3 regions of the Pradoshia sp. genome follow, and region 1 is predicted to be linked to each of the others. Evidence: riboswitches for the same ligand, from Rfam matches in the RefSeq annotation. Region 1 holds a riboswitch; each other region holds the start of a gene.
What was found. Region 1 has a riboswitch for cobalamin ahead of ACI35L_RS10640 (anaerobic ribonucleoside triphosphate reductase). Riboswitches for the same ligand answer to the same signal wherever they lie in the genome.

Region 1 (16,380 bases):
ATCATGCCAATAATTCGTTATAAATAAAATTTCTGTTCAAAATAATATCTTTGTAACAACAATAAAATAATTGTAACATTTTTCCTTCGTTTTATCATAAGGCAATCTCTCTATTAATTAAAGCACTTTATTCCCTATTCTCACCATAAAAATCCCTCTTTTTCCCAAAACAGTACCTTTGTATGATTCCCATGCATGAACAATGACATATAGAGACATACTAAAAAAGGCTGCTCCCTCATACGGGGTGTGAGCCAAGAACGTATCCAACTGACGAGGTGATTAGACTTGAGTTACAGAAACGAATTAGATTCGCACTCTTCCCTTTTTCACCATAACTGGACAAGAAGGAAGCGCTCAAAGTCACAGGTCAACGGACATACGATGATGTCTCAGACCAATATCATTTTGAGAAGTAACGCAAAGGCTCACCGCTGGTAAAGGATGCTTTCAAAACGAAAAAGACACCCAAAACGGGTGTCTTTTTCGCTTCATCAGACAGACTGCAAATGAATGATTCGCTGATTAGAGCTTCCTCTAAACAGCAGCTTCGGATCCCTTTTCTCCAGTTCAAACCTGCCGTCAACCAATACGTCACAATATTTAAGAACATTCTGGCAGGCAGGATTGGGATGGGTGAGGAGTTCGTCATGTGTATAGCCGCTGTATATCCAAATGTTCTTGCCCGACTCCTTCAGCCTCATGACCAGATATTGAAGTTCATCGGCCTGCATAAAAGGCTCTCCCCCTGAGAATGTAACATCTGTCAGAGGATTGGACATAACCTCCTCATAGATATCATCAATGGTCATGTCTCGACCATTCTCCCGATTCCAGCTTGAGGGATTATGACATCCCTTACAGAAATGAAGGCAGCCCGCAAAAAACACAACTGTTCTCAAGCCTTCCCCATCCACAATGCTGTCATGGATGATATTCATCACCTTCATCATCCGTGCTTCACTCTGTTTCTTTCTTCTGCACGTTTAGCCGGGTTCCATTTACTCATATCCCCTACCAAGTAACCGGTGATTCTTCTAATCCGTTCAATATCCTCTTCGTTCTCATTGCCGCAATGAGGGCAAGTATCCTGAATATACCCTTTATAATTGCATTTTAAGCAACGGTCAACTGGATGGTTAATAGAACCATAACCGATTTTGTAATGAGCCATCGCACGAATAATTTGGTCGAGTGCCTTCAAATTATTCTTAGGGTCCCCGTCAATTTCCACATAGGTGATATGTCCGCCATTACAGTAAGCATGGAATGGCGCTTCCTTACGGATCTTATCGAGTGACTTGATTGGAAAATGGACTGGAATATGGAATGAATTTGTGTAATATTCACGGTCTGTAATATCTTTTATACTGCCGAATTCAAGACGGTCTTTCTTCACGAATTTTCCGCTAAGTCCCTCTGCTGGCGTTGCAATTAAGGAATAATTCAAATCATAGGTCTCTGCTGCCTTATCCGCCTTCTCCCTCATGAAGCGGATAATATCAAGGGCAAGCTCGTAGGATTCTTCACTTTCACCATGATGGAAACCAGTCAAGGCTTTCACACATTCTGCAAGCCCGATGAATCCGAACGCGAGTGAACCTTGTTTCAGGATTTCCTTAAGCTGATCATCCTCGTTTAATTCTTCTGCTCCTTTCCAAACTCCTTGTGTATACAGGAATGGGAAGTGACGCACTTGTTTCGCAGCTTGGTATAGATAACGCTCATAAAGCTGAACTATGGCAAGATCGCACATGTCATCTAGTCGACGATAGAAATCCTCTAGCGTATTGGACAGGAGCGCCAGCTTAACTAAGTTAATGGATGTGAAGGAAAGATTGCCACGCCCAATACTGTTCTCAACACCATGTCTATTGCCCATCACCCTTGTACGGCATCCCATATAGGCTACCTCTGATTCATGTGTGCCATCATAATATTGCTTATTAAACGGGCTGTCAATGAAGCTGAAATTCGGGAATAAACGTTCAGCAGTCGTTTCCAGGGCCAATAAGTAAAGGTCATAGTTAGGGTCATTCTCATTGAAGTTAACCCCTTCCTTCACTTTAAAGATTTGAATTGGGAAGATTGGTGTTTCCCCATTGCCAAGCCCGGCTTTTGTTGCCAGCAAAAGATTTTTAATAAGCATCCGCCCTTCTTTCGTTGTATCTGTTCCATAGTTCACAGACACAAACGGCACCTGTCCGCCCCCGCGTGAATGCATGGAATTGCAATTATGTACGAAGGCTTCACAAGCTTGATATACGGTATTCTCCGTTTCCTCCCAAGCGATTTGCTCTATCGTTTCTTTGCTCCAATCACTTGGATAGGCTTCTAAGCGCTTTACATGCTTCTCATAGGTTTTACGGACAAATGGAGCAAGATCAGCATCAAACATCGGGAATGACTGACCGCCATGCTGCATATTTTGGTTTGCTTGCAATATGATAGAGGCCAGCGCCATTGCACTTGATATATCCTTAGGCGGACGCATGCTTCCATGACCGGTGTCAAATCCCTTCGTAAGCATTTGTCCAAGCGGAATTTGACAGCAGGTTGTTGTCCCGGTCGGCATAAAATCCAAATCATGCGGATAAAGCAAATTAGCTTCAATTGCCTTTTTTACTTCCTCAGATAATAGGTTTTCTCTCGCAAAAAAGCGTGCAGACTCACTGGCGAATTTCCCCATCTGCCCCATTGGAGTAGACGCATTCATATTTGCATTCTCATTGACTAATTCAGGATTCGTCAAATGAACAATTTCATTAAATGAGCTCAATAATTCCTCAACAGACTGAGTTTCCGCCAACGTTTTTTCTATACACACCTTACTCATATCAATACGCCTCCCAAATAAAAAATCCCATCACCTCTATCTTCAGGCAATGGGATTGGATTTGCATAAAAATGAATATACTCTTCATTTGCTGCTACTATCCACCTTCATTGCTCCCGATAAAGGCAAAACGATTGCTCGATAAGGCAGGTCTCCTGACTCATGCTTCCCTTTACTCTAAGCCCTTCCCATGAAGTCTCTTCACAGTGGATTACTTATTTCATCAGCATTCACAGTTGCGGGTACAGTTCCGGATTTTAACCGAATTCCCTATTAAGCCATAAATGGCGCCTTAACTGCACTTTAATCAATATCTTGTATTTGTGTTTTTATTCACAAACTATATCTTGTATATAAGATTATATAACTATCTAAAGAAAATAGCAAAGGACATATTTTTCCTAACCACGTGGTAATTGTTGCAGGATATAGTTGATGGTTTCCTCCGAGTCGAGTCTGACCGCTACATAAGGCGGATCAACATTTCTATTCGCTTCAATCGGGATGCCCAGCCATAAGAAACGGCGATCAATACAGATCATGCTGAATGGAGGTCCCTCCTGTATATGAAGATCCGGGTCTAAATAAGGATGCTCCTCTTTTGAATAGAGAGCTAATTTCGCACGAGCTGGTCTTGTGGTCAGTGCTTGTGCAAGCTCCTTCGATAAAATACAGCGATTAGGAAGCGATAGAATAATTTGACTCTGAGCCTCTTTTACATCATTCAGCACATCATCTAGTTTGCGGGCATACATCCATTTAAGCTTTGGATGAGGATGCTTGATCCATTTTCCAATTTGGTCCATCCCGACCGTCTTATTGTGCTGAAGCTGGAAATCAATGAATTGATGCAAGGTTTTATATCTCGGAATCGTATTCTTCAAGAAATTCACATCACTGACATGAATAAGCTTGCCTTTTGTCCTTGTGATTGCCACATTCAATAGACGCTCACTCTCTTTACCCGTTAAGAGCATACCAGCTCTTCTCTCTGGATACGAGTCGACCGTATCAAAGATCATCAGTTCCCTCTCGCTCCCCTGGAAACGATGCACAGTTGCGGCCATAAACGCACCTGCCCCATACTGCTCCGGATAAAAGTCTTGAAGAAGCTTCTCCATCAAGATGGCTTGAGCCCTGTATGGTGTCACATACCCGATTGATTTGCTTCCGCCCTGGTAGGCTTCATGAAGCAGCTGCAGAGAAAGCAGGGCATGCATGATATTCATCCTTGACCCTGAGGTGCCCCCGCTAAAACAATGCTCACCAGTAAAGCTCGCATCTAACAGAATGGAAGCCGCTTGTTCGAACGGCGCCCGGGCCACAATCTCTTCCCGGCTCTTCTGCACGCTTGGATGATCTCCGACAAGGGAATTATATAAATATTGATTCGTAAAAGCAGATATATCCGGATGCATCCTTCTTTGTTCCTTCAAGAGGAATAGATGTGGATGCAATACGCCGCCGCTCGCAATATCAGCGACACCAGCACGGTGGAATATATCCTCCCGCAGCCATGTATCAACAAGCTGCCCCCTTGATGCTGCAATCGGCGGCAGCTGTTTGAAATCTCCGCAAACAATCGCTCTTTTTGCCATACTTACGGCAAAGGCAATCTGCGGGATAAACGCCATGCTCGCCTCATCTACAATGACAAGGTCATATTCCTGCTCAAATATGACAGGATCATTGGCCGCCTTTGCAAGCGTTGTTCCGATAATGGAAGCCTCCTTGACGAGCTTCATCTCCTGCTTACGAATTCTGTCAAGAATACGCCCAAGCTTCTGTTCAAGCTCTAGAAGCTGTTGTGAGTCCCTGACACTGAACGATTGGGAGAGATCCTTCTTCAAGAGACGCTTCTCCTCGGTAATCCGATCTTTATCAGACAGCAAACCTGCATCCTGGTCAGCAAGCAATTGTGACGGCAGAATGTCTCCATGCATCAATAACCCGTCACCTGCCTGGTTTCCGTAGCGCAATAGATCGCCAGTACGAAACTTATCCGCCTTCTTAATGAAGGCAGCCATCTCCCCAAGCAGTACATCTACTGCTTGGTTACTGTGCGAAAGCACCAATACTCTCTTATCCTTAAAATATTTATTTGCAGCTGTTCTTGCCAGCGTATATGTCTTCCCTGTTCCCGGCGGTCCCCAGACAAAGGTTACCGGATTGTATTTCGAACGCTGAAACAGCTCCTGCACAGCCGTTTTGCTATCAGTGCGCGTCCTCTTATCCGGAAAATCGGGATTCATCAGCCTCTTGACTCGGCTGCGCTTCCGTTTACTCTTCTTAATATCATCTAACCGTTCAATCAATTGCTCTAAAAGCTCCCATGGATCATGGGAAATAAAGGCCTCATCAATTAGATCCCCAATGGATTGATCCAAAGAAACTAATAGAGTATTTCCCTCAGCCGACAGCACACGAGCATCGTATTTGCTCCCATCCCGCTCGAGCCGGGCAACTGTGCCAATGGGAATCTTCAGTGGTGACATCGTCTCAAAATAATACGTATATGTGTCGCCTGATTGAATCTGATTCCCATTCATAAGTACATATTTATGGCTGCCATATTTTTTTAAATGGCCTATCTCCTGTGACAGGGCTTCCTGCCATTGGGTAATATATTCTTTCGTTGAAATAGAAGTTGAAGTAATCACTAGTCCTATCCTCTTATCCGCATCAATTTTGTTCTCAATTCGATTACTATACCATACAAATATATGTTCTGGGAACAAGGCAAAATTGGGCAGTTCAATCGTTAAAAATAAGTAAAAAAATACCTTGCTTTACAAGATATACAATCCTATACTTATCTTATACCTTGTAATACAAGATAAATAATCCTGCTACCTGTTTAAAAGGATTAGAATCGGAGTGATAACAAATGTCCCAGACCCAAATGATGAAAGGGATATTGGATGGCTGCCTCCTTGCCATGATAAAGGAGAAGGAATGCTATGGTTATGAGATTGCCGAGCAATTAAGCCGCTACGGCTTTGACAGCATTAGTGAAGGAACCATTTACCCCCTCTTGCTGAGAATGCAAAGGGAAGGATTGATCACTTCGGTACGCAAGGAGTCAATTGCTGGACCGAAGCGGAAATATTATTCCTTAACGAGCGTGGGTGAAATAGCGTTAGAGGAGTTTCTATCAAGATGGGCACAGCTGGAAAAAAGCGTGAATGCTATTATCAGAAAGGATAGGTAATCAATATGGAAGAAAAGCTCTCCATGAAAAGAAAGCACTAAATTTCTCGAGGATTTAAAAATCTATCTGTTTTCAAGCGGAAAAAAGAATGAAGAGATTGATGACATCATCCGTGACCTAGCCGATCATTTATATGAAGCTGAATCAAACGGCAAATCCACTGAACAAATCATCGGTTCATCACCAAGAGAGTATATGCAAAGCATTTCGGCGGAAATGAAAACGGATTATAAGGATTGGATGAAATTCATACCATTGGTTATTATCGGAGGAATGTCCTACCTCGTATTTAAAGACCTGATAAATGGCCCATTAAGCTATGGTCTTCTGACAATCATCGGCACCATGATTTGCATTCTGCTTTTCTTTGCAGGTGTGATGGCAGCCTTCCGCTATACGGCCAGCCGCCAGCTATCAAAGTGGAAGGAATTTTTGGTGATTTTATTGCCATGTACGTTAAATTTCTTATTCATCGGCGGGGTTTTACTCATTGATTTACTTTATCCATCTCCTGTCATTCACTTCGGAACTATTGGGAGTATCCTGATTGGCCTGCTATTCCTCGGGTTTATTATCTTCTTCTCAGTCTGGGCAAAGACCTTTATTCTTCCAGTCACCCTTCTTGCCTTATATCTGCCGGAGCTTGCCCTGTCCCAAACATCATTAGATGAAATAACTCAAATCGTCATCAGTATGACCGCAACCTACAGCATCATTGGGGTCTATTTGCTTATAATATTGAAACGGGAGAAAGGAAAAGCAAGTGTTTGATCGATGACATCTTGTGATGAATGTAGTGATGATACCTGTTATCTCCTATCGGGACCAATACCGTCAGAGCTTATTTAGTAAATGGCGGGGCCACATCCTCCTATGCGATACGGGGTGGGTTAATCACCCACAAGAAGGATGATCAAACCGCAACAATTGAACTAAAAGCGCTGAGAATGAATGGGTAGATAATGAGACGATCATCATTAATGGACACATGCTGAAGGTGCCAAACGCTACCTTTGAATATCGGCATCAAAAAAATGCTGACCAGTAAGGCTTATTATTTAGGAGCTGACTGGTTAGCTTTTTTACATAGGGGCTAACAAACAAGTGCAAGTTTGCATATAAGAGATTGTTTCTCATAGAGCGGCTGCTATTTGCTTTTTCGCCCTTAAACATTGCCGTTCGCCCTTAAATGCGGCGTTTTCGCTCTTAAACCTGAGCACTTCGCCCTTAAAGCATTGAGTTTCGCCCATAAACTCTCTTTAATCGCCCTTAAAGTCAATATCAAGGATTATATACGTAAAAAAGAATAAAGGGATTAACTACAGAAAGAGTTAATTTCGAAAAAACCAACGTTTTTCAGGCTGAATATTTGCAAAAACAATAAAGAATTCAAGGAAACGATACTCTCAGGTCTTTGATAAAAAATGAAAAAAGACCTCCAGCAAAAACTGGGGGTCCCGCTCACATCTAGTCCTTCTTAAACAAATTCTTAAAGAATGAAAAACCTCCAACAGATTCTTCTTTCTCTTTCTGAGTATCTGGCTTTTTCTCCTCAGGGAGACTGATGTCTTCCTTGTTGATGGCATGACCATAAGCGAGCACAGCGCCATGTGGTGAGTTATAATCCTTGTTCATGACAATTTTGAATTGTACCTTAGCTGATTCAGCCAGTTTGACGTATTTCGATAAGTATGTGTAACTAATATGACCATTCAAATAAAGCACAGCCTCTGTATGACTTCTCAGTATTTCCTCAAATGCCGGCGGAATCTTGTTTTCGAAGACTATTTTCTGCCCTAAGGCGACGACAACCCGCTCACGTAGGGATCCTAGAAATTCCTTACGCTCCTCAGGCTTTATTTCCTTTGCCCCATGGATTCCTTCTTGAAGGTAATCATCCACTGTTTTTTTCGACATCCGGTTCGCCTCCTTCATTCTTGCTTATCATATGTATCATCGGTTCTTTTGGGTTCCATATTATGTAGGGTGGGATGAAAGTCATTTTTTATTCATTATATAAGAAAAGACACCTGCCTATAGCAAGTGTCTTCTTTCGAAAATTGAGGCGAGGTCACAGCACTCCACATTGTGCTTGCCATTTAAGGCATGTGCTCGTCTTACACAATTCAGCTCATCGCGAAGATAACTATAACATAATTATTTTTGTAAAGCAATAGTTATTAGGATAAAGCTTCAGTTAGTGCAGGTACAACTTGTTTCTTACGGGAAACGACACCTTTTAATATAGCTGTTTTATTCGTTAATGTAACACCAAAGGCTTGTTCAACAGCTGCAGATTTGCTGCCTACAGCAAGGGCTGCAGAATCATTCGTTAAGATGTTTGTAACGACAAGCAAGAATAAATCCAAGCCTTTTTCATCGATAACGGCTTGCATGGCAGCTTCAAGTTCAGCCTGCTTTGTCATTACTTCATCTGTGTCAACTGCGTTTACTTGCGCGATTTCAACTTTAGAAGTGCCCATGCTGAATTCTTTTGCGTCTAGGGAGATCAATTCTTCAATTGTTTTCTTGCTTAAGTCTGCACCAGCTTTAAGCATGTCGAGTCCATACGCTTCTGCATCCACGCCAGCAATCTCAGCCAATTCCTTGGCTGCTTGAACATCTTGCTCTGTGCATGTTGGAGATTTGAACAATAAGGAATCAGAGATAATGGCAGATAACATAAGACCCGCGATTTCTTTCTTGATTTCTACCCCGTTCTCTTTGTAAAGCTTATTCAGGATTGTCGCTGTACAGCCAACCGGCTCAGCACGATAGTAAAGTGGGTCAGCCGTTTCAAAGTTAGCGATACGGTGGTGGTCGATAACTTCAAGCACACGTACCTGTTCGATATCATCCGCACTTTGCTGGCGTTCGTTATGGTCAACAAGGATTACCTCGCTAGCTTCAGCAGCAACCTTCTCGACTAAACGAGGAGCTTCAATCTTAAATGTGTCAAGGGCAAATTGAGTTTCCCCGTTCACAGCGCCAAGTCTTACCGGCTCAGCGTTCATTCCTAAAGCTTTCTTTAATTCCGCATAAGCGATAGCGGAACAGATTGTATCTGTATCAGGATTTTTATGTCCAAAGATTAATACTTTTTCCATCAACATTCATACTCCTTTATTCATTGTTATATGTAATCCTTTGCCTTAAGCAAAGAATTGAAACGTAAACCACTTATCATTATAACTGAATTAGACAATTTTTTTAAGATTTCCCGACATTTTCAGTCGAAAATAAGAAATTAATTTTGCCATCCTTCCATTCAAGCGTGGCATCAAATGTATTTTCTCCCTTGCTAAAGCCTTTAATAAGGTTTGTCCTTCCTTCTTTCAGAAGCTTCTGCATATTGGCTTGACTGATTTTCTTACCGAGAATCGTCTTCGAAAAGGTGAATTTGCATTCCTTCTCCCGATAATTGGAGCAGCCATAGAATTGCCCTTTATCAACGACATCCCCTTGGCATAATGGGCATTGTCCCATTTTCTTCGGTTTCGGAAATTTTGAGCCTTTCCGCTGGATGCTCTCAACATTGTAATCAGAGAAATCCCATGTTTCAAAGCCCTTAATGGCATCTTCAATGATTTTCGCAGTCAATTTCTTCGTCTGTTCCATAAATTGGGCAGCCGAGGCCTTTCCTTCTCCGATTTCCGCCAAACGCTGCTCCCATTTAGCTGTCATTTCAGGGCTTGCAAGAATTTCCTCGCCTATTGCCTTGATCAGCACCTTACCCTTATCGGTTGCAAAAACCTGATTCTTCTTGACGTCAATATATTTACGGTCCTTCAAGCTTGTGATGATTCCGGCTCTTGTTGCTTCTGTCCCAAGTCCCTCTGATTTCATAAGAACCTTCTCGAGCTCCTCGTTGTCCAAATGTTTACCGGCTGTTTTCATTAGGGTGATCAGCTGTCCTTCTGTATAGCGTTTCGGCGGCTGCGTTTTTCCTTCCTTCACCTTAACTTTCTTGACGATTCCCGTATCATCCTTCTTCACATTCGGAAGGATGGTATCTTCATCCTTATCATCTAAGAAAACGACTTGGCGCCAGCCTTCACGTATTTGCTGTTTCCCTTTCGAAATGAATTCAGCGCGGCCATCCACTAGTGTGGTGATGGTCGTATAATCAAATACAGCTGATTCATAATGTGCGGCAATTAAACGGCGAACGATCAGATCATAAATATTCCTCTCCTCACCAGATAGGCGGCTTGGGTTCGTGACCTGCTCTGTCGGAATGATGGCATAGTGGTCTGAAACCTTCTTCTCATTCACGAACCGTTTATTATGAATGATGGACGGATTTGGCACAGGCATAAGACTCTTATAGTCTTCAAATTGCCCAAGCTTCTCCAAAATATCCGGAAACAGCTCTGCCTCACCTTCTGTCACATAGTTCGAATCACTACGCGGGTAGGAGACGATTCCTTTTTGATAGAGCTTTTGCAGAATATCAAGCGTCTTCTTTGGCGAATACTTAAAGGCTTTATTGGCTGTTGCCTGCAAAGAGGAAAGATTGAATAATAAAGGCGGTTGAAATTCCTTCCGTTCCGTTTTCATATCCTTAATAACGGCTTCTTTCGATTGGCAAAAGGCAGCAATCTTCTCGGCCATTTCCTTCTGGTCGAGCCTTGATTCTCCGTCCTTTTCCCATTTCCCTTCATATTTATGGCCATCCATCTCAAAGGTAGCCATTACCTCCCAGAAGGGCTTTGATACAAAGGATTCAATCTCCTGCTCCCTTTTAACAATCAGTGCAAGTGTCGGTGTCTGTACACGACCGGCTGAGAAAACATCATTCATCCCTTTTTGCTTCAGCAACAGGGAATACGCACGAGACGCATTCATGCCGACAAGCCAGTCTGCACAAGCCCTCGTATAGGCCTCATGAAATAAATAGATGGTCTCTTGTCCGTCCTTCAGCGACTTAAAGCCGTCTACGATAGACTTTTTCGTCAAGGATGAAATCCATAGCCGCTTCATCGGTTTCTTTACACCGCTTAAGGAAATGATGTTACGAACGATCAGTTCCCCCTCGCGCCCGGCATCACCCGCATGGATGATGGTTGAAACCTCAGGACGTTTTAATAATTGTTTCACAATATTAAATTGCTTATATTTTGATTTTGTCACTTGGTAGGTAAATCGTTCGGGTATGATTGGCAATGAGCCCATGGACCATTTCTTCCATTCCGGCTTATATGTCTCCGGTGCCGATAATTCAGTCAAATGGCCAATCGCCCATGTACAAAACGCCCCGTTTGGAAAGACTTCATTAGGCGAGATCTCCACATACCCATCATGCCGCTTAAAGGTAAATGGCGATGCTAATGTCAATCCTTGATCCGGTTTCTCCGCGATGATTAATTCCATAACCAGACTCCTTCTTGAAGCGTAATCTCTTAAGTCTCTATTATAAAACAAGAAAAGACTTTTGAGACAATGAATAGACAAAATCATTGGATTTGCAAGCTTTCATACCCCATATTAGCTCCAATAATGTCAAAAACTCCCCTAATCGAAGGAGAGTTTTTCTTCAGTTGACATAATAATATTATAGTTTTCATTCAACCATAGACTAATCGTAGCACTCATCTTCTCCGCTGCCGGAGACATGGCTGAAAACAATAAACTGACAAGATGCACCGGCAGCTGGATCAGCTCGTGGGGAATCAGCATGATGTTTACTTCCTCCGGCAGATTATGCAAGCACATCCTTGGAAGGATACTGATTCCAAGTCCGTTTCGAACAAGCTCAATAATCGCTCTTTCATCTGACAGCTCAAGGAGGACGGTTGGTTTAAAGGCTTTTTGCTTCAGGATCATTTCCCGATAGCTTGTCGGCATGATAAACGGACTTTCCTTCATTAAACGGAACAAGTCGTCCCCCTGCTTTTCTTCATGCATAAGCAGATAGAACGGCTCATGAGTGAGCAGCAGCCGGTCAATCCTCCCTCTTTCCTTTAAAGAATAAGTAAACCCAATATCCACTTCTCCATTTTCCACCCAGTCGACAATTTCCTGACTTGTCCCTTCACGGATATTCACCTGGATGGACGGAAATTGCTCATGAAATCTTTTCATAATGCCAGGAAGCCATTCAGAAGTAAGAGGCGTGACAGTCCCAATTGTCAAAGTCCCCAATTCCAGTCCCCTTATTTCAGCTAATTCCTGATTCATCTTTTCTTCTAGATATAGAATTTTCTCGATATATTGTAAAATCCGCTGCCCGCTATCAGTCAACTGTATCCCTGAGCGGCTTCTAGCCAACAGCTTCACCTTATATTCCTTTTCCAGGCTCGTGACCGAATGGCTCACGGCTGATTGGGAGATTCCTAGACGCTCTCCTGCCAGCGAAAAGCTCCCTGTATCTACTACTTCTCGAAAAATGGCATACTTTTGAATCGACATATTAATCTCTCGTTTCTATCAAGGTATTCATTCTCTCAATCCTCATTATACCATATCTATCCAATCAGTCATTTCTACCCAAACGCTTTTAAAAGCCTGATTTCTACTATATAAACATTAAGAAATCAAATCATTCTTTACAGAAAAGTTAAAATAAGGAAATGTAGTTTCCTCTTTGGAAATAGAGGTATATCTAGTACTGTAACATCAAAACTTCAAAATGATTGAAAGGAGAAATGGACAATGGCAGATAACAAAATGTCCCGAGAAGAAGCCGGACGCAAAGGCGGAGAAACAACCGCCAAAAAACATGATAAGGAATTCTACCAAGAGATTGGGAAAAAGGGCGGAGAAGCCACTTCTGACAATCATGATAAGGAATTCTACCGCGAAATAGGCAAAAAAGGCGGAGAAGCACGCAATAACGACTAATCTTTAAACAAGCTAACTACTATTAAACGATAAAATCAATTGAAAAGGAGCGATTAACATGGCAGACGATAAAATGAGCAGAGAAGAAGCTGGACGTAAAGGTGGAGAAGCCACTTCAAAAAAACATGACAAGGAATTCTATCAAGAAATCGGTCAAAAAGGCGGAGAAGCTACTTCTGACAACCATGACAAAGAATTCTACCAAGAAATCGGCCAAAAAGGCGGAGAAGCTACTTCCGACAACCATGACAAAGAATTCTACCAAGAAATCGGTCAAAAAGGCGGAGAAGCTACTTCCGACAATCATGATAAAGAATTCTATCAAGAGATTGGAAAAAAAGGCGGAGAAGCTACTTCTGACAATCATGATAAGGAATTCTACCGTGAAATCGGAAAAAAAGGCGGAGAAGCACGCGATAACGATTAATACGGATATCCCTTCAACTCCTATCCTCTATGGATAGGAGTTTTTTATTTCTATATACACTTTTCTTGCGAATACTCTGTAAATAATAACTATTACTTATACAATTACACTTGTATTTTTTTATAATAGAATCTAATATATAATAGTAAATTTACACATATAAGGAGTTATGGTAATGCGTTCAAAAATATTAAAGTCTTTCTTGGCCCTTATCCTTTTGATCAGCTTCATTCCATTTTCAGCACCGGTTGAAGCGGCATCAAACCTAAAGGTTCACTACATTAATGTTGGTCAAGGTGATTCCACTTTGATTCAAACGCCTAACGGCAAGAATTATCTAATTGACGGCGGGAAAAAAGGACAAGGAAAAGTGGTCACAGCCTATTTGAAGAAGCAAGGTGTCAAAAAGCTTGATGCAGTCATTGCAACCCATCCTGATGCCGACCATATCGGCGGCTTGATTACCGTCATCAAATCATTTAAGGTCAGTGCAGTCTACGCACCTAAAGTTTCACACACCTCTCAAACCTACAAAGAATTCTTAACTGCTGTGAAGGGCAAAAAACTGTCCATCAAAACAGCAAAACAAGGTGTCAAAATCGCAACGGGAACAAGTGCTGTCACATTGACTTTCCTTGCCCCAGTGAAAACTTACAGTAAAACAGACTTAAACAATTGGAGTGCTGTCCTCCTGTTAAAACATAACCAGAAGAAATTCTTGTTCATGGGGGATGCCGAAACAAAAGCAGAGAATGACATGATCAGCAAAAAACTCCTCTCAAAAGTCGATGTATTGAAGGTCGGCCACCATGGAGCGAAAAATACAACAAGCACGAACTTCCTTAAGAAGGTTAGTCCAAAATATGCTGTGATCAGTGTCGGCAAAAACGGTTATGGCCATCCAACAAGCGATGTCTTAAACCGATTGAAAGCACGTAAAATCACCGTTTATCGTACAGATAAAAGCAAAAATATCATCTTCACCTCAACAGGTAAAAAACTTACGGTCAAAACAGTGAAATAATAAAACAAGAGTCCCTCATCTGCAGGGACTCTTTTATTATAAAAACCTGTTACTTATCTATCATGATTCTTCTATTCGGCTGGGAATATTCGTGGCACCTTGGTGGTTTTCATAAAATGTATCCCACTCTCGGCCTTCGAGCCGATAATACCAATCCATTCGATCAAAATAGACTAACAAGCTTTGGTCGATAATGGTTTGGAGATTTTCATATTGAGAAGGGAGTTCAACATCTAGCCGTTTGCACAACAAATCTTGCATTTTTTTAATTGAAGCAATTAATTCCTCATCAATCTCAAGTTCCACCATTTTCTTCTTGCTGTCCATATAATCACACCCTTCTACTTGGTATTATACTAAATCCCTTTTTCTCCATTAAAGAAGCTTCAGAGAAACACCACCATTTTCCAAGCTGATAGAATACAATAAAAAACGCCGATACTCCCATATCCATCGCTATGGATATCGTTCGATCAGCGTTTCTGCATTTACGTCCCAGAGAGGATTCGAACCTCCGACCTACAGTTTAGGAAACTGTTGCTCTATCCTGCTGAGCTACTGGGACAGTTATGTATGACACTTAATTATTATAAAAGGATTGGCGAAATTGGTCAAGTCAAGATTTTTCCATGTGTGCTGCATTTGATAGAGCCCTCTAATAAACCCCTGTTATGCGACTGTTCGCCAACTTACTTAAATCAGAAGGACTCTCTTGCTATAATAGCCTTCAGTATATAAAGAAGCTGCCACAATCATGACAGCCTCCTCCCTTTACCTCTATTGCTTATCTCATCTGCAGCTGCTCCTGCACGATATCCCTCAGCTTCAGCTTTAAGAACTTTCCGACTGAGGTCTTCGGAATCTCATCTAAGAACAAGATTTCATCTGGAAGCCACCATTTTGCAAATTGAGGAGCGATGAATTCTTTGATTTCTTCGGCTGTGACTTTGCCTTTATATTCAGGCTTTAATACGACACATCCGATGGGCCGTTCCTGCCATTGGACATGCGGCACAGCTACAACACTTGCTTCAAAGACTGCTTCATGCGCCATGAGCGCATTCTCCAAGTCAACGGAGGATATCCATTCTCCACCGCTTTTAATGAGATCCTTCGTGCGGTCAACCAATTTGACATTCCCTTCTTCATCAATGGTCGCGATATCCCCTGTCAGCAGCCATCCATCCTTGAAAGCATCATTTGTCCGTTCGTCTTTATAATAAGAATCTGTAATCCAATTTCCCCTTAGCATTAATTCGCCCATATCACGGCCATTCCATTCCACTTCTCCCTCTGAGCCGACGATTTTCATTTCCAGCCCAGGTACAATTAATCCTTGCTTAGCGCGAATGTCGAGAATTTCGTCTTCAGAGAGATCGGTTTGATAGCTTTTTAGATTGGATAACAGAACGAGCGGCGTCGTTTCCGTCATTCCATATAGATGCCTGAACGGAATCTTGTACGTATATTCATAGGTTTGGATTAAGGATCTTGGAGCGGCCGACCCTCCACATAGGATGGTGACTAATGAGCTTGTATCATATTTGCCTGTTTCAAGCTCTTGTAATAGTCCAAGCCAGATTGTCGGCACACCAGCTGTTTTGGTTACTCGGTATTCGTCGATGAATTCAGCAATTAGTGTTGAGTTAAATTGCGGCCCTGGAAGTACTTGTGTCGCGCCAAACCAAGTAGCTGCAAAAGGAAGACCCCAGGCATTGACATGAAACATAGGAACAACAGGCATAATGACATCCCTCTCGGAGACACCCACTGTATCAGCAAGCCCAAGGGCAAAGCTATGGAGGACAAGACCTCTATGGCTGTATTCCACTCCTTTTGGATTTCCTGTCGTGGCAGATGTATAGCACATCCCTGCCGTTTCGTTTTCATCGATGTCTTTGGCGAAAGGCGTTTTTGGATTGCCCTTTTTCAATAACTCTTCATATGAATATAGCGGTGAAAAGCTGACCTCTGGCAAGGATTGCTCATCTGTCATCATGATAAAGGCTTTGACAGACGTCAGTTCATGCGCAATCTCT
Region 2 (10,348 bases), on a different contig from region 1:
GCCTGTATCCATTGCGGTGAATACTTTTGAAACTGGCAAGGTTGATGAAGATAAGCTGGTTGAATTAATCCGTGCAAACTTTGACCTTCGTCCAGCTGGTATCATCAAAATGCTTGATCTGCGCCGTCCAATTTATAAACAAACAGCTGCTTACGGCCATTTTGGACGCAATGACCTGGATCTTCCATGGGAGAAAACAGATAAAGCAGAAGTACTTCGTACACAAGCTTCCATATAATGAAAAAACCTTAGGGCATACATGCCCTAAGGTTTTTTTAATAGTCTTTATGCGACAAATGACATACTAATGTTACATATTTTTCTAAAAATACCGGTAAATAATTCGTAGGATTCGACATATTTTGCGCAAAAAGTCTGATAGTATAGATTGGTGCAATTATAAAAAATATTTATTATAAAGCGAGGTTTTTTTCGTAATGTGCGGTTTTGTTGGGTGTGTTCTAGATAAATGTCAAGATGCTCTCGTATCTGATTGTTTAAAGGAAATGAACAATCTTATTTACCATAGAGGACCAGATGATGAAGGTTTTTATGTTGATGAATATATTCAATTAGGCTTTCGCCGTTTAAGTATTATTGACCTGGAAAGCGGTCACCAGCCACTTTCTTTTGAGAATGAACGGTATTGGATCGTTTTCAATGGTGAAATTTATAACTATTTGGAGCTAAGAGAGGAGCTTTCCCTTAAAGGGTTGGAATTCAAGACGAATTCTGATACGGAGGCTATCCTTGGTGCATATGCGTATTATGGAGAAGCGGCTGTTAAGAAGCTGCGCGGGATGTTCGGGTTCGTCATTTGGGACAAAAAGGAGAAATCCATCTTTGCAGCACGCGATCCGTTTGGAATCAAGCCGTTCTTCTATAAAGAGGAAGAAGACAGATTATTCTTTGCCTCTGAGAAGAAGAGCATCGTATTGGCTTCTGGTGATGAAGAGGTTAATTTGGATGCATTGCAGCATTATTTAACTTATCAATTCGTGCCTGAGCCGGAAACAATGACAGATGGCATCAAGAAGCTGCTCCCAGGACATTATCTAAAGAAATCAATCGGGGGACCAATTGAAATCGGTCAATATTGGAAGGCGTCCTTTTCACCAGTTCTGAAGTCAGAGCAGGATTGGACAGAGGAGATTCGTGAAGTAATGATTGACAGTGTACAGAAGCATATGCGCTCAGATGTGCCTGTCGGTTCATTCCTTTCCGGAGGAATTGATTCTTCTATAATTGCTTCTATCGCAAAGAAATTCCATCCAAATATTAAGACGTTCTCTGTCGGCTTTGAGCATGAAGGATTCAGTGAGATCGATGTGGCAAAAGAAACAGCCGATAAATTGGGCGTAGAAAACATTAGCTACATCATTTCGCCGGAGGAATATATGCAGGAACTGCCGAAGATTATGTGGCATGCTGATGATCCGCTTGCTGACCCGGCATGTGTACCACTTTATTTCGTTTCAAGGGAAGCGAGAAAGCATGTGAAGGTCGTGCTGTCTGGGGAAGGAGCGGATGAATTATTTGGCGGTTATAATATTTACCGCGAACCGCAATCTCTTGAGGTATTCACGAAAATGCCTGCAGTCTTAACCCGTTCCTTAAAACGAATTGCGGCTATTCTTCCTGAAGGGGTTAAAGGAAAGAGCTTCATTGAACGTGGCTGTACACCAATGGAAGAACGCTATATCGGCAATGCGAAAATGTTCGTGGAGGATGAAAAGAAAGAGCTGTACAAACCATACCATGGCGGGTTGGATTATAAGACCATTACTGCACCATTCTATCGTGACGCAGCAGGGTATGAGGATGTCAGCAAGATGCAATACATTGATATTCATACATGGCTCAGAGGGGACATTTTGTTAAAGGCTGATCGGATGACGATGGCACATTCTCTTGAGCTGCGTGTACCATTCCTTGATAAGGAAGTATTTGAGGTGGCATCTAAGATTCCATCTGATATGAAGACAAGTCATGGCACAACTAAGTACATTCTGCGCAAAGCCGTGGAAGGAATTGTTCCTGACCATGTCCTCACAAGAAAGAAACTAGGTTTCCCTGTTCCAATTCGTCATTGGCTGAAGGATGAGATGTATGATTGGGCTGTGAACATTATTCTGGAAAGTGACACGGACCATTTATTCCATAAGGATGTCATTCTCCGTTTGCTTGATGACCATGTAAAAGGAAAGGCCGATAATAGCCGCAAGATTTGGACAGTACTTGTGTTCATGATCTGGTATGGAATCTTTATCGAAAAAAAGTACTCTTTTCAAACAATGACTGAAGATTTAGTAACGACACATTAATAGGGATGTAATAATCCTGGGGCATCCGCTTCCGTTGCGGATGCCTATTCTTTATGAATGGATGATACCGTTTTCAAAAAAATATTTAATGGAAAATGAAACCAAAATGATTCTTATACAGTAAAATAATTGATAGGTACTAAGTAATTATCTTTCCATACATACAAGAACAAACATATGAACTATTCAGGCTGGTCATTAAATAGATGTAGAGAAATGAGGTTGTCATGTTCCTCTGGCAGGACAAATTGGAACACCCTAATATGATAATGAACATAAAAAATGGGTATACAATAAGATGTATCCCATTCTATATTGGTTTATTGATTTGGTTGGATTGGTTGTATACTGGCATAATAACGGCCTTTCTCAGCATACTCTCGATAGATTCGGTCCATATCCTTTATGTCCTCGTCTGTTAACGGGCGGATTATTTTAGCTGGGCGGCCGAACGCAAGGGTATTTGGCGGGATTTTCTTGCCCTGCGGGACAAGACTGCCGGCACCGATGAAAGCACCTTCGCCAATTTCAGCGCCATCGAGAATGATGGAGCCCATTCCTATTAAGGCTTTCTTCTTTACATGGCAGCTATGAAGGATGCACTGATGTCCGACTGTGACATCATCCTCAAGAATCAACGGATTATTAGGGCTTTGATGCAGGACAGAATTGTCCTGAACATTGACATTGTCGCCGATGATTACGGGGGCGACATCGCCTCGAATAACCGTATTAAACCAAATGCTTGAGTTCTTGCCAATCGTAACGTCACCGGTTATGACAGCATAGTCAGCTATATAGGCTGATTTATGTAAGGAAGGGATTTTATCTTTATATTGATATAATTTCATTTCATAACCTCCGTATTCTATTGTAAAATAGATAGTTAATGAAAGTGTACATATAAAAAAATGATGTGTAAATATATTTACGTATAATCAAACTGGAGGAGTGCATCTATGAAAAAATGGGAAACCGAGGGGAAGGCTAACGGGGTAATTGTCATTGTCCATGGGGCAATGGAGCATTCCGGAAGATACACTTGGCTTGTCCAAAAGTGGCTGTCAGCTGGATACCATGTTATAAATGGAGACCTGCCTGGACAAGGGATGACTTCAAGAGCAAACCGCGGCCATATTAATTCGTTTGAAGAATATATCGATACCGTAGAGACGTGGGTGAATGAAGCCTATACATTCGGACTGCCTGTCTTTATGCTTGGCCACAGCATGGGTGGTTTGGTTGTGATTAAAATGCTTCAATCGAGAGAATTTAATCTTGCAGGCGTTATCCTGTCATCCCCTTGCTTCGGAACATTGATTAATCCGCCTAAGATGCTGGATACCATTTCCCATGTCATGAATCTTGTGTATCCATCTTATCGGAGAGGTACGGGGATTACCATTGACATGGCTACGCGCAATAAGGAAGTCATTGAGTTTGACTTAAATGATTCTCTTTATGTGACGAGTGTGTCCATTAGATGGTATCGTGAACTGGTAAAGGCGATGAAGGATGCCTTTGATTTTGATGAGGATTTTCCGGATATTCCATTACTGGTCATGCAGGCGGGAGATGACAAAATTGTTGACCGCAATATGGTAAGGGAATGGTTCAATTATTTCCCTGCCTCTGAGAAGCATTATAAAGAGTGGCCAAAGCTGTACCATGAGATATTTAATGAACCAGAGCGGGAGGACGTATTCCAATACGCCAAGAGCTTTGTGGAAGCCCGCCTCCGTAATATTGGGTATATCATTTAAGGAGATGGAGAATGTTGAGGCTGCCTGCAACTGAATTCGGTTTAGCGAAATTGGTTTTTAAAGATATCTTTCCAATCGTTCACCGTGAATTGGACTATTGGGAAGAAAGAGCGAAGTCAATTCCTAATGAGGAGCTCCGCATCCAGGCGACGGCGAGTATTGCCCATAAGACCTTTCATTGTGAAGGCGGGTCAATACTCGCTTTAATTGCTGGGGAAGACAGGGCTCAGGTAATTCGATTTATTGTTGCTTACCAGACAATCAGTGATTATCTTGATAATTTATGTGACCGCAGTACCTCATTAGACCCGGAGGATTTTTCTCTGTTGCACGAATCCATGCAGCATGCGCTCAACCCAACAGCGGAGCTTAAGAATTATTATGAGCGGCGAGAGGATCAAAATGACGGCGGATATTTATCCGATCTGGTAAAGACATGCCAGGAGGTTATGCAAACCTTGCCGTATTATAAGGAGATTCAGCCGTATTTATTCGAACTTTGCGGGTATTATTGTGATTTGCAAGTACATAAGCATGTTATATGGGAAGAAAGGGTACAAAGACTACAAGCCTGGTTCGAAGACAACAAACATCATTTGCCTGAAGGGATGACCTGGTATGAATTCAGCGCTTGTGCCGGCTCAACGCTCGGAATTTTCTGCCTTGTCTCCTATGGGGCGCGCGCATCATTTCGAGATGGTCTCGCGAAGAATGTCAGGAATGCTTATTTTCCCTATGTACAAGGACTTCATATCATGCTCGATTATTTCATTGACCAAGAAGAAGACCGGGTCGGTAATGATTTGAACTTCTGTTTTTATTATGAATCTGAGCAGAAGATGATAGAACGTTTATGCTTCTTTTTAGAACAGGCCAATCGGGACATCGAAAAGATTCCGGATGAACATTTTCATAAGATGGTGAATCAAGGATTGGTGGGCATTTATCTTGCTGATGGCAAAGTGGCCAAGCAGAAGGATGTCAAAGCACATGTTCATAAATTATTAAAACAAGGGGGATTTCGCTCCTATTTCTTTTATTGGAATTGTAAAATGTACTATGCCATGAGAAAAGTGTCGAAGTGAACAGGGTGAAGAACAATCCTTAAGGGAGGCTATCTATACCGATGTTAAAGCTCAGTGTTTTGGATCAATCACCACGGGCAGCTGGAGAACCGACAGAAAAGGCATTAAGCAATACAGTAGAGCTGGCAAGACTTGCTGATGAATTAGGCTATTCCCGCTTTTGGGTTTCGGAGCACCATGACAGCCTGGGGCTTGCAGGCTCCTCTCCTGAGATCTTAGCTGCATGGATAGCTGCACAGACAAAGCGTATTCGAGTTGGAACTGGCGGTGTAATGCTACCGCATTACAGCGCTTATAAGGTTGCAGAGAATTTCCGAGTGCTGTCTGGGCTTGCGCCTGGGCGAATAGACCTTGGTGTGGGACGAGCGCCCGGCGGCATGCCGAGGGCGACGAGGGCTTTGCAGGATGGACGTCCAATTCCGAGCAAGGATCGTTTTCCCGATCAAGTGGATGAACTATACTGGTATTTGCATGACCGTCTCCCGGATTCTCATCCGTATTATGGATTGACGGCTACCCCTGTCATTGGGGAGCATCCAGAGCTTTGGATGCTGGGCTCCAGTTCATCAAGCGCTGCTCTTGCTGCCTATAAAGGTCTTCCGTATAATTTTGCGTTATTTATTAACAGCGAATTTGCGGAAGAGAATATGCAGCATTATTTGAATCAATTCCAAGCATCTGAAACACTGTCACGTCCAGAAGGCATGGTCACGGTTTTTGCCGTATGTGCTCAAACGGACGAGGAGGCCGAGTATTTGGCTGGCTCGCTTGATCTATCCATGCTTTGGCTGGCTCAGGGGATTATGAGGGAAGGGACGCCTCATCCGGATGAGATTCTAGATCAGAGCTTTTCCATCTATGAACGGGAACGGATTATGTATAATCGGCGCCGTATGATTATTGGCTCTCCTCAGACAATCGGCAGGCATCTGGCCGAGCTTAGTGAGCGTTTTCACGTCAATGAAATTATGTTGACCACGATTACACATTCCTTCGAGGCAAAGAAAAAATCCTTTGAATTGATTGCAAAAGAGATAGGGTTGAACTTTCCTGATTAAGAATTGCGTATTGTCCTATGTTCCAGTAAAATGAAGAAAGAATAAAATAGCTGATTATTCCATAAAAGTGCCCTTTTCAAGGGAGAATAGGGAAACCGGTGAGACTCCGGTGCAGCCCCCGCTACTGTAATTGGCGAGTAATGCCGCCATAAGCCAGGAGACCTGCTTTTCATGGTTTTAGCACTTATTTTTCGGAGGGAAAAGTAGGCTTAAAGCATTCACAAGAGCACATGCGTGAATCCTTAGCTCATCCTTTGGGCTGAGGTTTTTTTATTGTCTGGCAATTAACTTACACCAAGGAAATGATGGAGTGGAAAAGATGAGCAGTAGAGAAGGAAAACATGGAGGAGTGCAGATGACTGCCCTTTACGCGGGCAGCATTTTGTTCATGGCGGCCGCGGTCATTTGGGGTCTTCTGAGTGGAAGTGCTGAATTGTCTGTAGGGGAGATTGTCGGCATTCTCCTCAAAAATATAACAGGGTATGAAGGATTCTTTGATGGTCAGAAAAATATCGAGATGATTATTTGGAATATTCGCTTGCCTCGCATTTTGCTGGCGTTATTGGTCGGTAGTGCCCTTGCCCTGGCAGGTGCGGCATTCCAAGGACTTTTGCAAAACCCGCTGGCTGATCCTTATACCATTGGTGTTTCATCAGGGGCCTCGGTTGGAGCGGTGATTGTCTTGTTCTTTCAGGTAGAAATTGCTTTCCTTGGATCCTATACATTGCCGCTAGTGGCAATTATATTCAGTTTCGCCTCTTTGTTTCTGGTCTTTGGAATCACGAAAGCGGCGAGCAGGACATATGCGAATGAAACAATCATTTTATCAGGCATTATCTTGAACTCCTTCATTGGCTCGGTCATATCGCTCATTATTGCTCTATCATCGGGAGACCAAATGCGAGAGGTCTTGAATTGGCTGATGGGCAGTGTGGCTTTAAAAAACTGGGGGCATATTGGTCTATTCTTTCCATTCTTTGCAGTTGGTTCAGCCGTGATTTTGTTCCATTACAGGGAGTTGAATGCACTCGCACTTGGTGATGAAGCAGCTCAATATGGAGGGATGAATGTGAGAAGGAAAAAGCTGACTCTCCTGATCAGCGCTGGACTCCTGACAGGAGCGGCCGTATCAGTATCTGGTGCGATTGGCTTTGTCGGCTTAGTCATCCCGCATCTTGTCCGTTTAGTTACGGGGGCTGACCATAAACACCTCATTCCGCTGTCAATGATGATTGGCGGAGGATATTTGGTTCTTGCCGACATGGTGGCAAGAACCATCGTCAGCCCGCAGGAATTGCCAATTGGCGTGATTACCGCCTTGATAGGGGCGCCTGTGTTTACTTATTTACTCATAAGAGAACGAATAAAAAGAAGGAAAATGGCATGTTAAAAGTATGTAGCGTAAGTGCAGGGTACCGGAAAGAACAGATGGTTCTTAACGATGTTTCTATGCAAGTGAAAAAGGGTGAATTCTATGCTTTATTAGGTCCGAATGGGAGTGGAAAAACCACCTTCATTAAAGCGATTTTGGACCCGAGGCATCTTAGTGTGAGCGGAAAGGTTGAGATTGCCGGGAAAAAGGCGCGTGACTATAGCACTGAGGAGCTGGCTCGGGTGACGGCTGTCTTGAGTCAGGAGCATACTGTGAGTTTGGATTTCACGGTTGAGCAGATTGTTCTGCTTGGGCGGTATCCGTATCAAGGCAGGGGCCTATTTAATACATACAAGAAAGAAGACCATATCATTGTGGAAGAATGCCTTGAGAAAACGAATTGCCTTGCCTTTAAGCATAAATATTTTCAAGATTTAAGCGGAGGGGAAAAGCAGCGTGTATTGCTTGCAAAGGCATTGGCTCAATCACCTAAGCTGCTGTTTTTGGATGAACCGACCAATCATCTTGATATTAAGCATTCGATTGAGCTGCTGGATTTATTGAAGGAGCTGCAGCTTAAGAATGGATTAACGATTGTGGCCATCCTGCATGATTTGAACCTTGCTTCGCTATACGCAGATCGGCTTGCTTTACTGAAGGGCGGTCAAAAGGTAGCGGAGGGGGAGGCAGGCCTTCTCTTAGATGAACCATTGCTGAAATCGGTATATGGGGTAGAGCTGATCAGCTCGCTTCACCCGGTAACGGGAAAGCCGCAAATCTCTTTCATCCCTGGATATGTGAAAGCATAAAATGGCTGGGACATAAAAACGAATGATACATTAAATGTTTACGAAACGAAATAGAAAAAGCCGAACGATTATTAATCGTGCTTAAAATGGCACTTTATAATTGTTCGGCTATTTAGTTACTGGAAACATTTTGTCCCAGTCACTTACCTTTTCTCAATTGCGACGATGAAAGGCGGATTATTCCTTTGATTTATGAATTTATATTCCAGAACATGGGCTGTGTCCTGGGGAAGGCTGCGGGCAAATCGAAGAATCTCATCACGTTCTATATCCCCGCCTGGATGCCCATGATAAATGACTAGGACGATGATCCCTTCAGGCTTCATCATCTCAAGCAGCTGCTCGACACTTGAGATGGTAGTCGGAGCAGTCGTGATGATTTCTTTGTCACCGCCAGGTAGATAGCCGAGATTGAAGATAGCTCCGGCTATTTCTGTTCCAGCAGGAATGAATGCCTTAACCTGTTCATGACCTGCATGGATCAAGGTTACATTTTTGGTCAGCTGTTTCTCTTCAAGCCGGCCTCTTGTCTGCTCTAAGGCAGATTCCTGGATGTCAAAGCTATATACATGACCATTCTCACCGACAAGCTGGGAGAGAAAGACCGTGTCATGACCGTTTCCCATAGTGCCGTCAACGACGACATCTCCAGGACCAGCTGCTTTTTCCAGTAGGTGGCGGGCATATGGAAGGATTCGGTCAAGCTTCATGTGTCGCCAATCCCCCATCACGAACAAAGAACTTGCCTTGGTAGCTGTTACGGCGTTTCAATTCCGCATCGATTGCATTCAAGACCTCCCATTTATTCACGCTCCACATCGGACCGACCATTAAATCAATTGGCCCGTCGCCGGTAATGCGGTGAATAATCATCTCTGGAGGCAGAATTTCGAGCTGATCGCAGACAAGGCTCACATATTCCTCAAATGAAAGGAATTGAAGCATGCCTTTCTCGTATTGTTTCACCATTGGTGTTCCTTTTAATAAATGCAAGAGGTGAATCTTAATTCCTTGCACATCAAGCTTCGCGACCTCACGAGCGGTTTCCATCATCATTTCCGGTGTCTCAAGAGGCAGTCCGTTGATGATATGGCTGCAGACGCGAATGCCGTGCTTGCGGAGCTTGTTGACTCCCTCGACATAGGTTGGATAGTCATGGGCGCGGTTAATGATGTTCGCTGTTTTCTCATGGACGGTTTGGAGTCCAAGCTCAAGCCAAAGATATGTGCGCTCATTCAGCTCCGCTAAATATTCAACAACATCATCCGGCAGGCAGTCAGGTCTTGTCGCAATGGACAACCCAACGACGCCTTCCTCATTCATCACCGTCTCGAATTTCTCGCGCAAGACATCAACTGGTGCATGTGTATTCGTATAAGCTTGGAAGTAAGCCATATATTTGCCGTCCTTCCATTTCTGATGCATCTTCCCCTTGATGTCGGCGAATTGCTTCTTCAAATCCTCCGCCCGGTTTCCGGCGAAGTCGCCTGAGCCTGCTGCACTGCAGAAGGTGCAGCCGCCAAAAGCGACTGTGCCGTCACGGTTTGGGCAATCAAAGCCGCCGTCTAATGCTATCTTGAAGACCTTATGGCCGAATTGGTTGCGTAAATGGTAATTCCATGTATGATAACGTTTATCGTCACTAGCATATGGAAAAGGGTTAGCCTGTTTCATATCTGTAAAACCCTCCTAATTGTTTTTTCACATAACCTACATTTTAACACGGGCATTTATACTTTCCAAATGAATTTGTTCATGTAACCGCGGTCAGCCGGACATAATAAGATTCGGGTGTACTTCTTAACCAATCCCAACCAAAAAGGAGTGGCGAGATGGCTACGCATAAATCCATGGATGAATGTTTAGGACGTTGTGAGAATACCCTTGAATACGCACAGCAGCAATATGAGGAATCGGCCAAACAGGAGCATTACAAC
Region 3 (4,334 bases), on a different contig from region 1:
AGCACTGACCATATGGCGGAGCGAGGCAACCGTTTCCTCCTCCCTCCTTGTCTTCAGCCCGCAATCAGGATTAACCCAGAATTGACTTAGTTCAAGCACCTCGAGGCTATCCTGCATAATTTCAAGCATTTCCTCTGTAGATGGAATACGCGGGCTATGAATATCATACACCCCTAATCCGATTCCCTTTTCATAGGGCGTATGCTGTAAAGATTGAATGAATTCACCATGGCTTCTTGATGTCTCAATGGAGATTACATCAACATCGAGCGCTTCAATCGGCTTCACAAAATCATGGAAATCACAGTAGCACATATGTGTATGGATTTGCGTTTCATCTTGGACACCTGATGTTGCAAGGCGGAAGGATGGGATTGCCCATGTCAGGTATTCCTGCCAATCCACCATTCGAAGGGGCAGTCCTTCTCTTAAAGCCGGTTCGTCCACCTGAATAATGGTAATTCCGGCTTGCTCAAGGCAGTCGATTTCCTTACGAAGGGCAAGGGCAAGCTGATTAGCAACATCCTTGCGCGGGATATCATCTCGGACAAAGGACCAGTTTAAGATAGTCACAGGACCAGTCAGCATTCCCTTCACCGGCTTCTCGGTCATCGCTTGCGCAGCAGCCGTCTCCTTCAAGGTCATCGGCTCAAGCCACTTCACGTCTCCATAAATGATAGGCGGCTTCACGCAGCGAGACCCATAAGAGACCACCCATGCCTTTTCACTCAAGGCAAAGCCATCAAGCTTCTCTCCGAAATATTCAACCATATCTGTCCGTTCAAACTCTCCGTGCACAAGCACATCAAGTTCCAAATCCTCTTGTATGCGAATCCACCGCTCGGTCTCACGTGCAATAAACGCTTCATAGGATTCATCGGAAATGATCTTATTTCGCCAAGCCTTACGCGTTTCCTTCACTTCCTTTGACTGCGGGAAGCTGCCAATGGTTGTCGTCGGGAAAATCGGCAGGTTAAGCTTCTGCGCTTGAATATCTCGGCGAACAGGATAGGGTGAAGATCGTTTAAAGTCCTCTGATTCAAGAGTCACCCCTGTGACAGCCGGCTGCACCGCTCTCCTATTTCCGCCAAGAACTATCCCTGGCTTCTCAAAGTACGTAACAAGCTGATCAATTTCCTTGATTTTCTCATCAGCAAATGCGAGCAGCCCTTTAATATTCCCGTCCATTTTCTGCTCCATCGAAGCGGATACCGGTACATGCTGCAAACTGCAGGAAGGCTGGACCCATACTTCCGCAGCTTTGAATACTTCAAGGATGGACTGGATCAATTCGGCCTTCTCCACCAAATCAGCCTTCCATATATTGCGCCCATCCACAATACCGATGGCAAGCACCTTTTCAGCGGGGAACCCAAATTGCTTCATGGAGGTCATATTTTGCAGATAGCCGGAAACAAAATCAAGACCAATTCCATCTACAGGGAGATGAATCAACTCCTCATAGACTGATAAACCTTCAAAGTATGTTTGCAGCATAATGTTTCCCGCTGTTTTTTCAGCAGCCAGCTTCTCATAAATCGATTTCACGAAGGCTACTTCCTCTTCATCCAATGTCAGCACCAAGGCTGGCTCCTCAAGCTGCACCCATTCAGCACCCTCCTTAATCAGCTCTGCAATCACCTGGCTGTACAGCGGAATAAGCTGTTCTGCCAATGCCTCCCAATCATCATAGCCCTTTGCAAGTTTGATGAAGGTATACGGCCCAATCATCGTCGGTTTCGTCACAACGCCAAGCTCATCTCTCGCCTCCTTGAACCAATCAAGTAGACGATTGTTCGTTATGTAAAGTTCCTGGCCATCATATTCAGGAACAATATAGTGATAATTTGTGTTGAACCATTTCGTCATTTCACAAGCAACGGCCCCTTTTTCTCCCCTTGCCATGGCATAATAAAGGGAGAGATTCGATAATCTGCTTACATCAGAATAACGGGCTGGAATCATCCCAAACATAAACGCCGTATCGAGCATCCGGTCATACAGCGTGAAATCTCCAACAGTCATGACATCGATTCCAAGCTCCATCTGCCTCTTCAGCCTGGATAAGCGTATTTGCTTCAGCTGATCAAGAAACGTTTCCTCTGATACCTCTCCCCTCCAAAAAGCCTCTAAGCATCTCTTCCATTCCCGATCCTCACCAATATACGGATAACCGATGACTGTGCGTGTCCATTTCATCCTACGAGCTCCTCCCCTTGTATCGTTTTTCAGAAAACATCAAAAGCCCTCTCCCTCCTGGAAGATGGCTGTTAATTGTTCGCAGCATAAAGAAAGGCAAGCATGCCCTAATCCCTATGATTCGTACAGTGTCCGAAACAATCCGGCACGCTTCACCTCCTATTTCCACGTAGGTATTGGTGTGTACTGGAATTGGCAGGTCTCCTGGCTCATCATCAACGCACTTTAATCGCACCTTCCCGCTCAAGTGGCAGTGGTTTTTTGCGATATACTCCGATTTACAGTTGCGGGACAGCGACGGACTTTCACCGTACTTCCCTTTTAAGCCAAACTATTCGTTTGGCACCAATTCTTACACGCTATTCGATTGTGAAATAACAATATAAAGAGACTATACCATAAAAAGGAATTGATTGTTATCTATTTTTTGAATAATCAAAAATAAAGCGTGATACCAAACAGAAGGATTATTGCTCCTATGAAAGGATTCATTTATTATGACACCATATTTATTTTCAGAAAAAGTGCTTATACTAATGTACAAAGCACCTTCACCTGAGCTTAGAGGAGCGTAATCGATTGAATCAACCAATACCGAATCAACATATAAAGCCAGCCCTCATTATGGCCGCTCTGCTTTTATCGGCCTTTACAGGGTTATTGAACGAAACAGCCTTAAATATGGCTTACACAGAAATCATGGCTGATTTCCAAATCTCAACAGCCACCGCACAGTGGCTCACAACAGGATTCTTGCTCGTTATGGGGATTCTTGTCCCTCTATCAGCCTATTTAAATCAAACATATACGACAAGGCAGCTATACATAACCGCCCTCTCCTTGCTTTCACTCGGGACGTTTGTTGCCGCTCTGGCACCAGCCTTCAGTCTGCTTTTGCTTGCTCGTATCATTCAAGCAAGCGGACTCGGAATCTTAATGCCGCTCATGATTAATATTCTCCTATTGATTTTCCCCCCTAAAAGACGTGGGACTGTCATGGGCATTATGAGCCTGGTCATCCTTTGTGGTCCAGCATTCGGGCCGAGCTTTTCCGGGTTTATTACTGAATATTTCACCTGGCATTATATTTTCTGGACAACCTTGCCGATCTTTCTCCTCCTGCTCGCATTCGGCTGGAAGGTCGTGCAAAACGTCACAGTACCAAGGAAACTGAAATTTGATATCCCGTCCTTCCTGCTTTCAAGCCTAGGATTCGGCGGGATCGTCTTCGGCTTCAGCATGGCCGGCGAGGGCAGCGGAGAATTTGTCAGTACAGAGGTCATCCTGCCTATCTTGATTGGTTTCACTGCCCTTATCATCTTCTCCAAACGTCAATTCAAGATTGAGCAGCCTCTCTTGAACCTGCGCGTATTGAAATATCCTATGTATGTATTCGGCCTTTTCGCAGTCTTCGTCGGCCATATGATTATCATGTCTCAGGCCATCCTGCTGCCGATGTTTCTCAAAACAGGACTAGCAATAACGGGATTGATTGCCGGGCTCATCTTACTTCCAGCTGAAGCTTGTAATGGTATCATGTCTGTCGTCATCGGCCGTCTCATGGATAAATATGGACCAAAATGGCTCGTTATTCCGGGATTTGCGCTGCTCATTGTGACAACATTTTTATTTTCAGGTATTTCCCGTGATATCTCGATTGCCGCTTTCATCCTGCTCCATATTGGCTTAATCATCGGTGTCACCATGATCAGCAGTCCATCGCAGACGAACGGCCTAAATCAGCTGCCGCGCAAATATTATCCCGATGGAACCGCCATCGTAAATACCCTCATGCAAATAGCCGGCGCACTCGGCACCGCCGTTTCTGTCAGCCTGCTCACAAAAGGCCAGCACAACTACATGATAAGCGGTGAAGCCGCGGGTGAGAACATCGTCGCCGAAGCCTTGATTGCCGGTGTGCAATATGCCTTCAGTTTCCTTGTCGTCATCACCATTATAGGCTTCGTTGCCTCCCTCTTCATTAAAAGAGTGAACGTTTAGGCCAGGCGGATTGCCTGGCTTTTTGTTTGCTTTCTGACAGATTTCCAGCTGAAAGGAGATGATTTCTTTCTTGCATAAACACCCCCAACTTGTCCATTTTGACTCTTTCTGCTGTAATTAGCCTTCTTTTTCTT

Region 2: it holds a riboswitch for cobalamin, as region 1 does, so the genes downstream of both, ACI35L_RS14820 (FecCD family ABC transporter permease) here and ACI35L_RS10640 (anaerobic ribonucleoside triphosphate reductase) in region 1, are expected to answer to the same signal.
Region 3: it holds a riboswitch for cobalamin, as region 1 does, so the genes downstream of both, metE (5-methyltetrahydropteroyltriglutamate--homocysteine S-methyltransferase) here and ACI35L_RS10640 (anaerobic ribonucleoside triphosphate reductase) in region 1, are expected to answer to the same signal.

Annotation. Positions count from the first base shown of each region.
Region 1 is NZ_JBJEFJ010000112.1:24,075-40,454, forward strand. It holds gene ACI35L_RS10630 (YpzG family protein) at 289-441, shown strand; gene nrdG (anaerobic ribonucleoside-triphosphate reductase activating protein) at 495-950, opposite strand; gene ACI35L_RS10640 (anaerobic ribonucleoside triphosphate reductase) at 950-2,836, opposite strand; cobalamin riboswitch at 2,965-3,145, opposite strand; gene ACI35L_RS10645 (DEAD/DEAH box helicase) at 3,238-5,496, opposite strand; gene ACI35L_RS10650 (PadR family transcriptional regulator) at 5,724-6,047, shown strand; gene ACI35L_RS10655 (HAAS domain-containing protein) at 6,243-6,818, shown strand; gene ACI35L_RS10660 (DUF5412 family protein) at 6,866-7,006, shown strand; partial or broken gene ACI35L_RS10665 (DUF5412 family protein) at 6,994-7,095, shown strand; gene ACI35L_RS10670 (YueI family protein) at 7,515-7,964, opposite strand; gene ACI35L_RS10675 (manganese-dependent inorganic pyrophosphatase) at 8,228-9,154, opposite strand; gene ACI35L_RS10680 (DNA topoisomerase III) at 9,258-11,420, opposite strand; gene ACI35L_RS10685 (LysR family transcriptional regulator) at 11,562-12,458, opposite strand; partial or broken gene ACI35L_RS10690 (KGG domain-containing protein) at 12,702-12,887, shown strand; gene gsiB (glucose starvation-inducible protein GsiB) at 12,949-13,317, shown strand; gene ACI35L_RS10700 (ComEC/Rec2 family competence protein) at 13,493-14,341, shown strand; gene ACI35L_RS10705 (hypothetical protein) at 14,402-14,668, opposite strand; tRNA gene ACI35L_RS10710 (tRNA-Arg) at 14,833-14,906, opposite strand; gene ACI35L_RS10715 (long-chain fatty acid--CoA ligase) at 15,126-16,380, opposite strand, start outside.
Region 2 is NZ_JBJEFJ010000168.1:20,416-30,763, forward strand. It holds gene metK (methionine adenosyltransferase) at 1-238, shown strand, start outside; gene asnB (asparagine synthase (glutamine-hydrolyzing)) at 438-2,324, shown strand; gene ACI35L_RS14800 (gamma carbonic anhydrase) at 2,645-3,175, opposite strand; gene ACI35L_RS14805 (alpha/beta hydrolase) at 3,284-4,087, shown strand; gene ACI35L_RS14810 (tetraprenyl-beta-curcumene synthase family protein) at 4,102-5,172, shown strand; gene ACI35L_RS14815 (LLM class flavin-dependent oxidoreductase) at 5,214-6,230, shown strand; cobalamin riboswitch at 6,279-6,414, shown strand; gene ACI35L_RS14820 (FecCD family ABC transporter permease) at 6,550-7,620, shown strand; gene ACI35L_RS14825 (ABC transporter ATP-binding protein) at 7,614-8,411, shown strand; gene ACI35L_RS14830 (class I SAM-dependent methyltransferase) at 8,555-9,121, opposite strand; gene ACI35L_RS14835 (TIGR01212 family radical SAM protein) at 9,111-10,085, opposite strand; gene ACI35L_RS14840 (YtzC family protein) at 10,244-10,348, shown strand, end outside.
Region 3 is NZ_JBJEFJ010000067.1:47,425-51,758, forward strand. It holds gene metE (5-methyltetrahydropteroyltriglutamate--homocysteine S-methyltransferase) at 1-2,199, opposite strand, end outside; cobalamin riboswitch at 2,377-2,564, opposite strand; gene ACI35L_RS06750 (DHA2 family efflux MFS transporter permease subunit) at 2,824-4,200, shown strand.